DNA from 2 places in the Bacillus sp. DTU_2020_1000418_1_SI_GHA_SEK_038 genome. Region 1 is predicted to be linked to the other one. Evidence: riboswitches for the same ligand, from Rfam matches in the RefSeq annotation. Region 1 holds a riboswitch; the other holds the start of a gene.
What was found. A riboswitch is a leader RNA that binds a small molecule or an ion and turns the genes downstream of it on or off. The one in region 1 is predicted to bind cobalamin.

Region 1 (8,343 bases):
GGCAAAATGCCGCTAAGCATTTTGAGCAACGTCGTTTTCCCGCTTCCATTCGGACCCAATATCCCGAATAGCTCTCCCTTTTCCAGTTCAAAGGATACATTCTTGATGACAGACTCTCCTGTATATCCTCCTGTTATCTGTTGGACGCTAAGCATAATTTATCCTCTTCTTTCCGTTCTTCGTTTCATCAAAATGATTGCAAATACAGGTGCCCCTATAAGCGCTGTAATAACCCCAATGGGAAGCTCGGTTGGAGAGATAATGGTTCTTGCTACAAGATCGGCAAGTATAAGGAAGCCGCCGCCTGTTAATATGGATAAAGGCAATAAGTGCTTATGATCCGGTCCCCACAGCAGCCTAGTCAAATGAGGAATAACGAGCCCTACAAAACCGATCGTACCCGAAACCGCCACAGCCGCTCCTGTAAGCATTGAGCCTGCAATAAGAATCATCAGCTTTCTTCTCTGCACATTCACGCCTATATGCTGGGCTCTTTCTTCCCCAAAGGACATGGCATTTAGTTCATTGCTATTTATTATCAGTATAACTGACCCAATGATGAAAAATGGAATGATAATTTTGATATAAGCCCATCCGCGCATCGATACACTGCCGAGCAGCCAGCCAATTATTTGTCTTAATTCCTCACCTGTTAGAGCAATCATCAGTGAAATAAATGCTCCTAAAAAGGAACTGAAAATAATACCTGTTAAAATAATCGTCTCTACCTTCATCGACCGTTCCACATGACGGGCAAACAGCAGGACGAGAAAAATGGTAGCAAATGAAAAAAGGATGCTTAACAATGGAAGCGTAAAAAGGCCCACAAACGGAATGGAAAGTCCGAAGAATAGTGTAATAACAGCTCCCACTGAGGCACCTGAAGAAACACCTAGCGTATACGGGTCTGCGAGAGGATTTCTTAATAAACCTTGGAAGGCGGCTCCCGCAATTGCGAGAGATGCGCCAACCAAGCCTGCCAGAATAACTCTAGGAAGACGGATATTCATGACAATATTTGAAAACATGGAATCAATTTGTTCATTTGGTGTCATGCGGAAAATTTCTGCACCAATAATTTTAATAATATCTATAGCTGGAACCGAAACCGTTCCAATGGAAATGCCTAACAGCATAGCAGTTACTAAAAATGCCGATGCTAGAATATAAGCAAAAACCTTATTATTTAAATGTTTCCGGGTAAATTGCTTTTGCAAGTAGCTCTACTCCTTCAACAAGCCTTGGGCCTGAACGCGTAACTGTATCAGAATCTACGTCTACCACCTGATTATTTTTAACGGCATTAATATCCTGCCAGCCATCACGGGCTAGTACATTGCCAACAGGGTCTTCTGTATAATATCCGTGAGTTGTAATGATTACATCCGGATTTCTTTCAATTACCGCCTCTGGATCCATTTTTGGCCAATTTTCTTCGGTTACTACGTTATCTGCATGAATCATTTGAAGCATTTCGTCCATAAACGTGTTGGCTCCAACAGCATAAATTTCTGGAGCTGGGGAAACTTCAACAAACACTTTCTTGCGCTCTTCGTCCTTAATGGCTTTAGCTTTTTCTTTAATTTCTTCAAGCTTTGCTTTCATGCTTTCAACAAGAGCCTCTGCTTCTACCTTCTTCCCAGTAGCAGTTCCTATCATGTTAATAGAATTAAAGACTTCATCAAAATTCGCTGCATCATTAACAATAAGGACATTAATTCCTGCATCTCTTAGCTGCTGAAGACCAGCTTCTGCACTTTGAGCGCTAGAAGCGTGTGCCAATACGAGGTTCGGGCTTAAGGAAATAATCTTCTCAACATTAAATTCCATGCCGCCAATTTTCTCTTTTTCAGAAGCTTCAGCTGGATAGTTATCGTAATCAGACACACCAACGACTTCCTCACCTAAACCTAATCCAAACGCAATTTCTGTATTACTTGGAATCAGAGAAACAATTTTCTCAGGCTTTGATTCTATGACAACCTCATTATCGAGGGCATCCTTTATTGTGACTGGAAAATCAGCTTTTTCCTCTTGTGCTGGTTGTGTTTCCTTCTCTGCATTATTTTCCTTTGGTTCTTCTGCACTTCCCCCACATCCGGCCAAAACGCCAACAGCAAGAAGCAGTGCGAATAATAATGAATATAGCTTTTTCATTCTAAATTCCTCCAATTTTGAAATTCCTAACTCCTTTAAAATAAAAAAAACATCCCCACATTTAATATGGAGATGTTTGAATAGGTATATCAGAAAATAAGACTTGTACCTGTCAAACACCTCCTATCCTCGTAGGCTTGTGGTGCGTAAGAATTAGGCAGGTCTCCTGGCTCATGGTCATTGCTTTTCTGCGCCTTCCCATACATACATGTACAGTGGCTAATTGCAGTAAGCTCCCAATTACAGTGGCGGGACCGCGTTGGAATTACACCAACTTCCCTTTTAAGTCTTATTAAGAAAAGCGCAAGCGCCTTGTCGGGGCTAGGCGCTGGAGCTAGACAGTTCTCAAACTCGAGAAAACCTATGCTCTCTTATCTTTTAAAAAGACACCCATTCTTTAAATATGTATGAAATTTTTCCGCACTTTCGATTATACACTATATTTTTGAAAAAGGAGAAAGGTTATTTATTTTCCCTTAATAAATTCAAGTTTTTTCGTAATTCATAAACCTTTATGGTGACCGTTTCTCTTGGGATTAAATCAAAGTGAGATCCATGAATCTTACACTTTCCCTCCAGCAAAAAACCAATAACAGATATACATCCGTTATTGGCCATACATTTTCCATTCCCTTAGCTTTTTATCAAAGACAAGTTTTGCAGAACATGGGGTTTTCGCAATATATTCGTATTCCTCATACATTTCATCCATATCGGTTAAATCCCCTATGGGCCAAATGGGAATTTCAATTTTTGTCCGACTTTGATCAATATCCTTAATAGACAGTACGACCCCTTCTCTCATAAGGGGTTTCAATGTACGAAGTATATCATTTGATATCGGCGGATAGGTTTTCTTTTTCTTCAAGCCTAGCAGTGATTTCTCTACCTTTGTATTTGCCATCTTTTCAGGAATGACATCCCCGAGCATATGGAAAAAATCATCGAAATCCCGATAATATGTTTTATTAAACCAGCCGTCATCATGAGCTAAATATACAAATCGGTTACTTAAATTATTATAAAATGGCGGTTTTAGATGCTCCTTTAAATGTCCAATGTATAATAGCTCCGCGATAGCCTGACCAGAAAGCTCATTTAAATCCTCTTCCTCTTCAAAATCAATCCAGCAGAAATCACCATACCCATATACGTCTTTATCCATCAGCTTTCTCAGCTTGTCTTTTGATATATATTCATGTAAGGTGTGCATATTAAAGTCCGCATCATCATAGCGGTGCTTTAATAATAGGAGATTGTTGATTGATTCGAACAAAGCTTGTGCGAACTCAGCAAATTCAATTCCGTACGTCACAACATATTGCTCACGTTCATTCAAATGAATATAGATGATGTCTCGAATATTATGGTTCCTTTTTTTCAATGGTGAAACCTCCGTACTTATAATAAATATATGCTTTCATTTTTAGAATAAATAAAGACATTTAATAACAAAATCATCTTATCAATAAAAATCAATTTAAAGTATCACTAGTTTTATTTTCCACATAAAAGTTTCAATTATATTTATCATAACTGCATTTCTTTCAATAGCAACTTTTTTTATAATATTCATGATATGTTATTCATTATGCCATGTGCCATATAGATAAAACCTCATTCCCGCGAAAGGAGTGTGAGACGAATGATTCAGAATATGACAGAAAATCAGATCACTCTTCACATTATTAAAACATTAAAGGAAAATAAGAAAAAAGAGTTTGAAACCATTCTTGATGAATTGCAGCCTTATGATATTGCCCAAATTTACGAAGACCTCCCAGAAAAGCATAAGACTCGTTTTTTGCTTTATATGAATGTTGACCGGCTTGCTGACTTAATACAAGAGCTAAGTAAAGAAGATCAGCTAGCGGTTTTAAATAAATTGGGCATCGAGAAAACAGGAAAAGTTCTCGATTTAATGGACAATGATGACTTAGCCCTCCTCTTGGATGATTTATCTCCTGAGAAAATCGCTTCGCTTCTTTCTGGAATGAAGAAAAGCGAATCCCAAATCGTTCAGGACATTATGAATTATCCGCCTGAGACAGCTGGGCGGTTAATGACAAACCGCTTCGTTTGGATTCGGGATTACTATACTGTTATGGATGCGGTTGGAAAGCTGAAATCTTTTGCCGAATTTGCGGAAACCATCAATTATTTATATGTCATAGATCAGGAACGGAAACTTGTCGGCGTTGTATCATACCGTGACCTCCTGATTGCTGAGCCTTCCGAGGTCATTAAGAATATTATGTACGAACGGGTTATTTCGGTATCCGTGACAACCGACCAGGAAGAAGTTGCGAGACTCGTTGAAAGATATGACTTTCTAGCGATTCCTGTCGTCAGTGAAGAAAATGTATTGATGGGAATTGCTACTGTTGACGATATTATTGACGTTGTTATTCAAGAAGCAAATGAAGATTTTGAAAAACTTTCTGCTTCGGGGAAATCAATTGATTTTGAAACAAAGGCTTTCGTTGCAGCCTATCGAAGACTGCCGTGGCTGATTTTACTCTTATTTATCGGAATTTTATCAGGGAGTATTATTAGCGGCTATGAAGATACTCTTCAGAAAGTCGTAGCACTCGCCTTCTTCATGCCTATGATCTCTGGAATGACCGGAAATACCGGCACCCAATCCCTTGCTGTCGTTGTCAGAGGGCTTGTCTCCAATGATATAGACAAAAAAGTTGTATTTAACCTCATTATGAGAGAATTTGGGGTAAGCTTGATTATTGGCTTAATTTGCGGAATTTTAATATTTCTTATTGCTTATTTCTGGCAAGATAATGCCATTTTAGGAGTCGTTGTCGGCGTTTCATTATTCCTTACGCTAATTATTGGGACACTTGCAGGAACGATCATACCTTTAATTTTGTACCGGTTCAAAATCGACCCTGCTGTTGCCTCAGGACCGTTAATTACAACATTAAATGATATTTTCTCCCTTGTAACATACTTTGGGATTGCGACAATGTTTATTAATCATCTTATGTAAAAGCATGGATCTTCCGTGCTTTTATTTTTTTGGAAACCCCTAGGCTCTTTTTTTCGTCATATAAGTATGCAGGAGGAAATACATTGAAAGGGATTTTTTTCTTTGTTACGATGAAATGGAAAGAATGAAAAGAAATAGGTGCATGCTTGATGAATAAACCAATAAAGGTATCGGAACGATTCGATTGGACATTGTGTCTCCTTTTATTTATATTTTTTTTAATAAGTTGTATGGCTATATATAGCGGGCAAGCATCCGGTCAATATGAAGGAAACTTTGTGTTGAGCCAAATTAAGAATTATGCAGTGGGAATTGTGATAATAGGAATTGTCATGTATTTTGACAGTGAACAAATCAAAAGACTTTCTTGGATTCTTTACGGGCTTGGAATTTTGCTCCTTATCGGACTATTTATTTCACCCCTTAGTTTAGTTCCAGAGATAAAAGGTGCAAGACTTTGGTATAGATTCCCTGTACTTGGTTCCTTCCAGCCGTCCGAGTTCGTTAAGATTTTTCTTATCCTTGCCCTAAGCAGAATCATTGTCAATCATTATGAAAAGTTTATCGTCAAAACGATAAAGACTGATCTATTTCTTTTATTGAAGTTAGGAATTGTAACAGCTATCCCGTTAGGTCTCATTATTATTGATGATTTAGGTACTGCCTTAGTCATTATCGCTATTGTGACTGGGATTATCTTGGTGTCAGGGATCTCATGGAAGATCATCGTTCCTATTTATGGATTAGGCGCTGTTTTTGGCGGGGCTATTCTATACCTTGTCATTTGGGCACCTGAGTTTTTGGAAAAACACTTTAATATTCAAACCTATAAATTATTTCGAATATACTCCTGGATAGATCCAGCAGGCCATAAGCAGGGTGCGGGTTTACAGCTGTATAAGTCATTGCAGGCAATCGGCTCCGGCCTTTTAACTGGAAAAGGCTTTAGCGAAAGACAGGTTTATATTCCAGATAGTCATACGGATTTCATTTTTAGCGTAATAGGTGAAGAGTATGGATTTATTGGCGGCAGTTTGGTCATAAGTTTATTTTTCCTGCTCATTTACCATTTAACGAAAACAGCTCTTGAAACGAAGGATCCATTTAATACGTATATTTGTGTGGGCGTAATCAGCATGATTACCTTCCACGTTTTTCAAAATATTGGGATGACCATTCAAGTGTTGCCAATTACAGGAATCCCTCTTCCTTTTATCAGCTATGGAGGAAGCTCTTTAATGGGGAATATGATGGCAATGGGGCTTATATTCAGTATCAGGTACCACCATAAAGCTTATATGTTTGCTTCTGATTCAAAATTCGTGGCGAAAAGAGCTAACTAAACTAGTTGGGACATTGTGGACAGCTTAACTTCCCTTAGACGATGTACCTTCCCACACGACCGCAAAAAAATCGGGCATTTACGCCCGATTTTTTCATGCCGATTCTTTTATTTTTGCTTTATAACTCTGAACCTTCATAATAGATTTTATAAAGAAAAACAGAATAAAGCAGCCTAATAAAATAAGCCCGACCATACTTAAATTCACAAGCTTAAGGATGACGCTCATTAAGGTTGCAATATAAATTCCGCTAAGAAGAAGGCTTATTTCTTTATTTTCATAATATCTCGTCAGCTTCGCGCCAAAGGACGAGCCTATTAGACCGCCTGCAACAAGCAGCAAGCTTACTTTATAATTGATCGGAACAGTGAACGCATAAGATAAAAAGGCTACTGGAACGATTAGAAAGATGGTAAAAAGACTTGTTCCTATCGCTTTCTTTGGTTCCAATGCTAAAAAGGCAACCGAAAGTGGCACAATAATAAAACCTCCGCCTACACCTAATGTTGCGGAAACAAATCCAGCGAATGCGCCAATAAGAATCATTTTAATAACAGATGGAGCTATAGGGTTACTATTATCCGAGGATCCCTCCGACTTTCGCCCTTGCTTAAACATTTTCATTGCGAAATAAGAGAGTAAAATAATATAGAAAATTGGGATAACCCACTCATCTAATCCTCTTTTTTCTAGAAAAAGCACAAATGGCCTTGCTAGCTGAGTGGCTGCAATTCCGCTTATGCCAAGAATAATTCCAATCTTCCACAGGATGTTTTTTAGGCGAATATGTGTTGTGATTCCTGAAAATGAAGTCCCAAGTGTAAATAATAAGCTTGTTGTCACCGCTTCAATGGGAGAATAGCCAAAAAGCATGAGCAGAGGGGTTAAGATAAATCCACCGCCAACCCCGAAGAAACCGGATAATACACTAATAATGGCACCTAATAGAAAAAATAAACTTATGAGCATCATAAAACTCCTTACTGAACACGGACTTTCCTATATTGTAGATGATTTATCCACTAAATACTAAATGTTTTCCGTGTAATGCTGCAAAAGTGAGATTTCTTATCCACTTACTTGTTTTTATTTGGCTTTACCTTTCCCTTGTTCCACAATTACTTATTGTTAAACATGACGAGCCTGCATTAGAAATGTTATACTTCATTAAGTTTATTAAAGGAGAATTTGATTTATGTCTGAGATGATACATGCAATCGAAGAGTGGCTGATGGAGTACGGAATATGGGGATTATTTTTTGTATCCTTTGCGGATTCTTCCTTTTTTCCGATTCCCCCAGACGTATTATTAATTCCAATGGGGATCTCCAATCCCGATAGCGTCCTATGGTACGCGTTTCTGACAACCGTTGCCTCCGTACTAGGTGCAATATTGGGATGGTTTATTGGAAAAAAACTTGGTCGCCCTGTCCTTAGATTAATTATTTCTGAGGAAAAAATTCAAAAAGTGGAACAATATTTTTCGAAGTATGGCGCAATGGCCATCCTCATTTCAGCCTTTACGCCTATTCCGTATAAAGTTTTTACGATATTCGCAGGAATATCGAAAATTCGTCTACGCGTTTTAGTCATCTGGTCTATTATCGGTCGTGGGGCACGTTTCTTTCTAGAGGCTTTATTCATTATGGCACTTGGCGAAAATGCTAGGCCTTTTATTGAAGAAAACTTCACACTAATAACCATTATTGCCTCTCTCGTTATCGTCATTGGTTATATAATATATGTATTTGTTCGAAAAAAGAAGAAAAACTAATACAAATCATTCCTAGCTCCTTTGAGGGCTAGGTTTTTTAATACTTAATACTTAATTATAATAAT
Region 2 (8,343 bases), 2.2 Mb from region 1:
CGCTATGAAGGGCCAAAAGGTGGTCCTGGTATGCCAGAAATGCTTGCACCTACTTCACAAATCGTAGGAAGAGGGCTTGGAGCAAAAGTTGGATTAATTACAGACGGACGTTTCTCAGGTGCATCAAGAGGAATCTCAATCGGCCATATTTCTCCTGAAGCTGCTGAGGGAGGCCCAATCGCATTTGTAGAAGATGGCGATATCATTGAGCTTGATTTAAAGAAACGGACTATCCAGCTGGAAATTTCTGATGAGGAAATGGAAAGAAGAAAAGCAAACTGGAAGGGCTTTGAACCGAAAGTGAAAAAAGGCTACTTAGCAAGATATTCGAAGCTTGTGACATCAGCAAATACTGGCGGAGTAATGAAGTATTAATAATTAGCAAAGACCTATGAATAGTCACATTGGACTTTTCATAGGTCTTTATATGTAATAGCAAGCACATCTTATAAGGTGGAAAAGTCTGTAATTAACACCTACATAACACTTTCGCCATTATCATAATTATATTGCCAGACAATGCCGAATTTATCTGTAACTTGGCCATACAGTTTGGTCCAGAAGGTTTCCTGAAGCTCCACACCTACTTGTCCGCCCTCTTTTAATTTGTTAAACTGAGATTTCATTTCATCAAGATTTGTACTGACGACTGCAAGGCTAATATTATTTCCTTCAATAAAAGGCATGCCTGGAAAAACGTCAGAAAACATAACATTACTTCCGCTTATATTCAGTCTCGTATGCATGACAAGATTTTTTGCTTCCTCTGGCAGAGGATAATCTGGGTTTGGAGGATTTTCTCCAAACGTCATAATTTTAGGTTTTTCTGTTTCAAAAACGTCAGCATAATATTCAACCGCTTCTCGGCAATTTCCATTAAAGTTAAGATATACATTAACAGCCATTTGCAACACTCCTTGATATTTTTATTTTTGCCAACTATTGCTATTACATTTTATCATCTATCAATGCGATATCAAATTTTCAAGGCGTGCTAAAATTAAATCAACGAATTTTTCGCATCTTGTTAAGTCTTGATTTTGGGGCAATAATTCAACTTTTAAAGTAACCGATAAATCTGTTCTTACTTTCAATAGGTCTCTAAACATATCGACCGCTCCACAGTAGTGAAGATAAAAACTGTCCCCAGTCCCGAATATGCCAGTGACCATATTACTTCTATTGATTTTCTCAAACTCCCGATAAAGATACATCATTTCTTCCGGAATTTCCCCATTACCCCAGGTGTAAGTACCAACAACAACCGCATCAAATTCATCTAACCGATTACAGGTAAATTGTTCAATGGTATATAAATAAACATCTAAATTTCTTTTCTTGAACTGATCATATAATATTAAGGCCAATTCCTTTGTATTTCCGCTAATCGAGGTATAAATTAAGCCGATTCTCATAGCTCATCAAAACCGTTGTCTTGAGAAACCTTTGTATACGTACGAGACTTTTGTTCAAAGAAATCAGACTTCGTTTCATTCATCATTTCATCGCTAAAAACATGGATCCAAGGCATCGGATTTTCCCGTCCCTCATATAGGTTTTCAAGGCCTAATTGCCGAAGCCGTTTATTCGCGAGGTATTCAACATAGCCCTCAAATTCCTCTAAATTGATTCCTTGAATATCCTTCAATATATAATGAGCCCATTCTTTTTCAAGCTTGACTGCTTTTTGGATAGTATTATAGACATATTGAATATTTTGCTCTGAGTTTAATTCAGGATTTTCAGTAAGAAGAATACGGATAAATTGCGCAATGAAGTATGCATGCTGCATTTCATCACGTTGAATATAACTAATCATGGAACTCGTTTTAAGCATTTTTTGCTGACGGGCCAAGTTATAGAAAAAGGCAAAGCCTGCATAGAAATAAATTCCTTCTAAATTAATCGAGTTAATTCCAAGCTCGAATAAATTTTGCAGGTTTGGGCTATTTCTGAACTTTTCATACGATTCTAGAATTAATTGATTACGCTTTCGTACAATTGGATCATCCTTCGCTTGGTCAAAACGGGCTATTTGCTCCTGAATAGGAATAAGAGAACTTAATATATAAGAATAAGATTCATTATGAACCGCCTCCTGCTGCGAAATAACTGCAAATATAGCTTTAAAGCTTGGGTCTGTTACATAATCCATCACTTGTGTCATCATAGGCGTTTGTAAACTATCAAGTGAGGCCAGTTGCGTGTTAATTCGTAAAAAAACATCTTGTTCAATGGTGCTCAAGGAGTCCCACTGTTTAATATCATCCTGCATATTGATTTCTTGGGCCTTCCAAAAGTTAGATAATAAGGTCTGATACATTCGATACATTTGTGGATATCTAATGTCATTCCAATTTAGGATCCCTGATGCTTGACCGTTTATCAGATTAGTAGATTTATTAGGGAACTCAGGATTTAGCAATTTGATTTTTGTTAATAATTGTTGGTGTGACATAGAATCGCTCCTTTTAAAAATGGTTTTCAACTTATTCCGGGTAGTCGCTGATATACCCGGAAAGTCGCTGAAATATCAAAAAAGTCACCGATATAATCGGAAAATAGGCTGATATATTAACTATGGCAAGCTTCGCAATCTTCAATTTCAGTTTGTGAAGTACTGCGTACATAATAGGTCGTTTTTAAACCGTGCTTCCAGGCTTCTAAATGAAGCTGCAATAAATCTCTTGCTTTTATATCATGGCGAACATAAAGATTGAAGCTAATTGACTGATCAATATGCCGTTGTCGTGCTGCATTCTGCTTGATGCTCCATAATTGGTCTAACTCATGCCTTACACGGCGATAATAGTTGTATGTGTTATGATCTAAATCAGGTGCAGTAACTTTGAATTTGAAGTTTTTCTTTTCTTCTGCATATTCGATCGCATATAGTGGATCGATGCCATCGGTTGATCCTCCAATTTTTGCCGTTGAAGAGTTTGGAGCAACAGCCATCATCCAGCCATTTCTGACTCCGTTAATTTGGATATCTTTTTGTAAATACTTCCATCGTTCAGATGAATAATCTTTTCGTTTAAAATATTCTCCTGATTGCCACTCAGAGTCTTTGAATAATTTGTATGCACCTTTTTCTTTTGCAAGCTCCATTGAGGCATTTATTGCAAGATAAGCGATATCCTCATATAAATTATCTGCGTACTCAACCGCTTCGATAGATTCCCAATGAATTCCCTTAATAGCCAAGAGATGATGCCAGCCAAATGTTCCTAATCCAACTGCTCTATATTTCTGGTTCGTCCATTTTGCTTGTCCAACGGAGATTTGATTAATGTCGATTGTATTATCAAGCATTCTCATTTGGATTCGAATTAGGCGTTCCAATACATCTGCCTTCACCGCATTTGGCAAATGAATAGAAGATAAATTACATACAACAAAATCTCCAGGCTTCCGAACAATAATAATATTTCCATCCTCATCTTGATATTCATTCTGAATAACAGTCGCTGACATGTTCTGCATAATTTCTGTGCATAAATTGCTGCAATAAATAGAAGTTCTTCCATTTCCTTTTACATGTTTATTTGGATTTTGGCGGTTAACCTCATCTCGATAAAACATATAAGGTGTACCAGCTTCCAATTGTGAAACCATCATTCTTGCCATAATATCCATTGCGCGGTATGTTTTTCTAGGAAGAAGGGGATGGTTAACTGCTTCTTCGTATTTTCTCGTAAAGTGTTTTTCCTCGACCTCATCATAATAATCCTCAAGTCCCAATGGGTTTCCATTCTCATCCTTCCATCCCATAACCTGTTTAACTTGATGCGGACAAAAGGTGTGCCACTCGCCAATGCTTTTACCAGTTTCATCAACTTCTTCAAGTTTCTTCATGAATAGGTCTGGAATCGCTACTCCTGTAAATATGTCATGGGCTTTCCGGCGCTCATCCCCATTATTTGTCTTTAAATCTAAAAACCCATTCATAATATCCTTGTGAAAAACATCTAAATAAATGGCTATGGCTCCTTGTCTTTGCCCTAACTGATCGACACTGACAGCCGTATCATTAACAAGTCTAATCCAGGGAATAACACCAGAAGAATTGCCCTTAAATCTCTTTATATCTGACCCTAAAGCCCGAACCTTCCCATAGTAAATGCCTATTCCACCGCCATCCTTGCTTAATCTGGCAATATCCCAATTATTTAAATAGATGCTGTCTAAGGAATCATCTACCGTATCGATAAAACAAGAAGAAAGCTGTCCATAGCTTTTTCCGGCATTAGAAAGTGTTGGGGTTGCAACAGTCATATATAGATTGCTTAATGCCCAATAAGCTTCTTTGACAAATGATAATCGTTTTGACTTATCTTCATTTTTCATTAATGTCATCGCGATGATCATGAATCGTTCCTGTGGCAGCTCAAATATTTTTTTCTCATAATCCTTGGCAAGGTAACGATCAGCAAGAAGAAAAAGGCCAACATAGTTAAATAAATAATCTTTCTCAGGATCTATATACTTTTCAATTTCCTTGATTTCCTCTTTTGAATAGTAAGCTAGTAGATCTTCCGAATAGATCCCAATAGTCGTGAGTTCTTTTACAAGATGATAAAAGTCACCATATTTTAGACTTTCGTTATAGTCTCTATTTTTTGCAGCCTTTACATACAATTCATTTAAATATAAATGAGCTGCTAGAAAGGTCCAGTTAGGCTGTTCCATAGATATATTATTCAGTGAATAAAGAAGTGCATGCTGATTTAAAGATGACTCGGTTCTTTGCAGTTCTTTCAACTGATGTTTTAGTGGTTCCACGTTTATCTTATAAGTGTTTGAAGCTCTGTCTAACTCCGCTAATACTGAATCTAATTCCGTTACAATAGATGTATTCATTATCAAGTCCCCTTTACTTTTTTAAAAATACAAAAAACCCATCTCTCAAGACGAGGATGGGTAAGTAAAACGCTGATATGATAATAGAATATAAAAAAAATAGTCTATCAAAATACCCTCGTTTTACCTTCCCAACTCCCGAAGAAGATAACACGTTATAAATATGGCAGGTCTCCTGACTTGTGCTTTAGCCTACTTTAAGTCCTTCCCATCTTAAAAAAAGACAGTGGTTTCTACTTATTTCGATAGCACTTACAGTTGCGGGAACAGTTCTGGATTTTCACCAGATTCCCTATTAAGTCCATAAAGGGACACCATATTTATTGGTTTATCACTGTATATTGTGTTATTGAACAAAAATAAACACTATATATATGTAACTTTTTCGATTATAAGTCAAATGCGTTATTTTGACAACCTTTTTAAAATAGAGGGAATATTTAATATTTTTCTTTTTGATAAATTCTTTATTTTGGTGCCACCATTCAAGAAGCGCACAAAATTAATATTAGCATTTTCTTAATAAATATTTTCTAGTCAGAAATAGAAGAAGGGACAAATATCTACTCACCATATTTGGAATAGGATAGGGTGTGTGCACTATTTAATAATGGAGGATAAGAAATGAATTATGATATTCGAAAAACGTTAGCCTGGCATGAAACCCTTGAAATTCATGAGTTAGTCGGTTTTCAATCAATTGGATTAATGAAATTGAAAATGGCATTTAAAAAAGCAAGTGACAATGAACTTAAAGTTATTTATCGGAAATCCATAAAAGATATGGAAAAAAACCTAAATGAACTAATCCGATATTACCCCTCAGCCCCGATTCCACCAGGAAGAAATGAACCAGTAGGGGACGATATTGCTTTTTATGCCGGTGACCTTTTGGTGCTGCTAAAAACGGCCGTCCGTAATTATGCAGTTGCCATAACAGAAACAGCTACCCCTGAGTTAAGAAAAGTTTTAGTAAACCAAATGATCAGAGTGATTAATGGCCATGAAAGTATTTACCTTTATATGTATCGGAAGGGTTACTATCCTTCATATGATTTCGGGCAGCTTTTGCAAAATGATCTTAATAATGCACAAAAAGCGTTGAATATGAAGTATGAATGAAAATAAATATGTTATGTAAATTGAACAGTAAGAAGGACTTTTCCAACTTTGAGAAAAGTCCTTTTTGTATGTATTAACCTTTAATTCCATGCAGCCATTCCTGGTAACAATCAGGACAAAGAATTTCATCTTTGTCCTTATCCGATACTTGAAAAGTGACGTGATGTATTTCTTTTTCCCCGGTTTCAATCCTGCAATAAAAACAATGATTATCCATTTTAATCCCTCCTTGGATCTTATTTTTAAACGTTTCGTGATGAATTATTCTTTATGGTTAGACCGCTTCAAGATACATATTTAAGGACAAAGCACAAATAATAATTTGGAGTTTAAGGGAGGGATTTACATGGAGATACCTGCTCGTGCTGGTGACAAAGGGGATAAAAGCGAAGAAGGAAAAAAATTAGCTTGGTGGCAGCTGTCTTTAATCGGTGTTGGCTGCATTATTGGAACAGGGTATTTTGTTGGATCAGGAATTGGTGTTAGAATGACAGGTCCCGCTATTTTAATAGCCTTTATTCTAGCTGCGATCGGCACTTACACCGTTTTTGACGCCTTAGGAAAAATGTCCGCAAAAGACCCGCAAAAAGGGGCATTTCGTTCGTACGCGAAAAAAGCATATGGACGTTGGGCAGGATTTAGCAGCGGCTGGGTCTATTGGTTTTCTGAAATGCTGATAACCGGAAGCCAGTTGACTGCACTATCATTACTGACACGCTTCTGGTTCCCAGATGTGCCGCTTTGGGTTTTTTCCTCTATTTACGCAGTATTAGGGGTTATCGTCATTGTCATAGGAACAAAGGGTTTTGAGAAAGCCCAAAATGTTTTTGCCGTTATTAAAATTGCTGCTATTTTTATGTTTATTATTCTGGCAGCAACTGTCTTATTTGGGTTGTTTGGAGGAGACATTAAAGACTTTAAAATTCCTGCTAATAGAGAGGAAATCTTGCCTAGAGGATTTTATGGCTTATGGTCTGCACTAATCTTTGGATTTTATGCTTTCGGCGGGATAGAAATTATGGGGATATTAGCCACTAGATTAAAAAATAAAGAAGATGTTCGTAAATCAGGTTCTGTTATGCTAATCATCTTAACGACTATTTACTTAATCTCTTTAGCTTTAGCGACAGGATTGGCAGCGATAGATAAATTTAGTAAAAATGAAAGTCCCTTTGTTATTGCTCTTGATAAATATGATATCACCTTTTTTCCGCATGTATTTACAGGAGGCATTATTATTGCGGGCTTTTCTACCATGGCAGCTTCTCTATTTGCGGTAACCAGTATGATTGTCACTTTAGCAGAAGATGGAGATGCCCCGAAAATATTCTCTAAGAAGGGGAAGCTAAAAGTTCCTCCCCTGGCACTTGCCTTAACAATTGGTGGACTAGTAACGTCTGTTGTCATGGCATTAGTCATGCCTGATAGTGTGTATGAATATATTACGACAGCAGCTGGGTTAATGCTGTTATATAATTGGTTTTTTATTCTTATCTCTTTTCCGAGACTAATCAAAGCTACTAAATTCGATCATGTGAAACGCTTTATAGGGATGGGCTTAATTTTGCTCGCAATAAGCGGAACCCTATTCGAAAAGTCAAGCCGCCCAGGATTTTTCGTGAGTATTCTTTTTGTTGGTTTAGTGATAAGTGTGCTATTAATTATGAACTTAATAAAGAAACGAAAGGGTAGTAAAGGAGGGTATAACCCACAAGAAGCATAAAATTTTTAAGAAACATGGGTTGATCGTCTAATGGAAATTAGAGGACAACCCCAGAAATCAACCTATGGTCATCTTTTTATTGGAAAAATAATAAAAGAACCGCTTCATACCCAAAATAAATTCCGAACCCAATTAATGAAATACCTGAAAAAATAGAGATACCTGCAAGAATTTTTCCAGACAAAAATCTTCTAAAGCTGCTCGCAATTCCCGCCATCGTCACATCCCAAATTAATAAACCAACAATAATGGCAGAACTATATGTTAACAAATGAAGCTGATCATATTGCGTAGCTGTCTTTGCCAAGACAGATCCGAAAATGCCAAGCCAGAATAAAATAGTTAAAGGATTAGAAATGGAGATGAAAAAACCGTAAAGGAATGACTTGATTGCTGATTCACTTTTGTTACGAGTTGTTAACTCAATTTTTCCGGCACTTTGAATACTTTCAAATCCTGTATAAATGAGAACAAAGAATCCAAAGGACCACAAAAAGGTTTTGACAATGGGTATTTCAAGAAACTGAACTACACCCCAAAAAACAGCTATCATGTATAGGATATCTGCAATCATCGCTCCAAAGCCTACTAGCCAAGCATGGAGGAAGCCATTTTTAATTCCCTTATCTAATTGT

Region 2: it holds a riboswitch for cobalamin, as region 1 does, so the genes downstream of both, RRV45_RS12950 (ribonucleoside-diphosphate reductase subunit alpha) here and RRV45_RS02415 (ABC transporter substrate-binding protein) in region 1, are expected to answer to the same signal.

What each region holds. Positions count from the first base shown of each region.
Region 1 covers NZ_CP135435.1:453,749-462,091, reverse strand. Annotated here, with positions in the region: gene RRV45_RS02425 (adenosylcobinamide amidohydrolase) at 1-155, opposite strand, end outside; gene RRV45_RS02420 (FecCD family ABC transporter permease) at 159-1,217, opposite strand; gene RRV45_RS02415 (ABC transporter substrate-binding protein) at 1,183-2,157, opposite strand; cobalamin riboswitch at 2,296-2,487, opposite strand; gene RRV45_RS02410 (hypothetical protein) at 2,765-3,541, opposite strand; gene mgtE (magnesium transporter) at 3,803-5,161, shown strand; gene RRV45_RS02400 (FtsW/RodA/SpoVE family cell cycle protein) at 5,311-6,504, shown strand; gene RRV45_RS02395 (sulfite exporter TauE/SafE family protein) at 6,598-7,476, opposite strand; gene RRV45_RS02390 (YqaA family protein) at 7,700-8,278, shown strand.
Region 2 covers NZ_CP135435.1:2,628,185-2,636,527, reverse strand. Annotated here, with positions in the region: gene ilvD (dihydroxy-acid dehydratase) at 1-375, shown strand, start outside; gene RRV45_RS12965 (VOC family protein) at 477-905, opposite strand; gene RRV45_RS12960 (flavodoxin domain-containing protein) at 966-1,415, opposite strand; gene RRV45_RS12955 (ribonucleotide-diphosphate reductase subunit beta) at 1,412-2,458, opposite strand; gene RRV45_RS12950 (ribonucleoside-diphosphate reductase subunit alpha) at 2,575-4,863, opposite strand; cobalamin riboswitch at 5,011-5,197, opposite strand; gene RRV45_RS12945 (spore coat protein) at 5,488-5,985, shown strand; gene RRV45_RS12940 (hypothetical protein) at 6,059-6,202, opposite strand; gene RRV45_RS12935 (amino acid permease) at 6,332-7,708, shown strand; gene RRV45_RS12930 (LysE family transporter) at 7,785-8,343, opposite strand, start outside.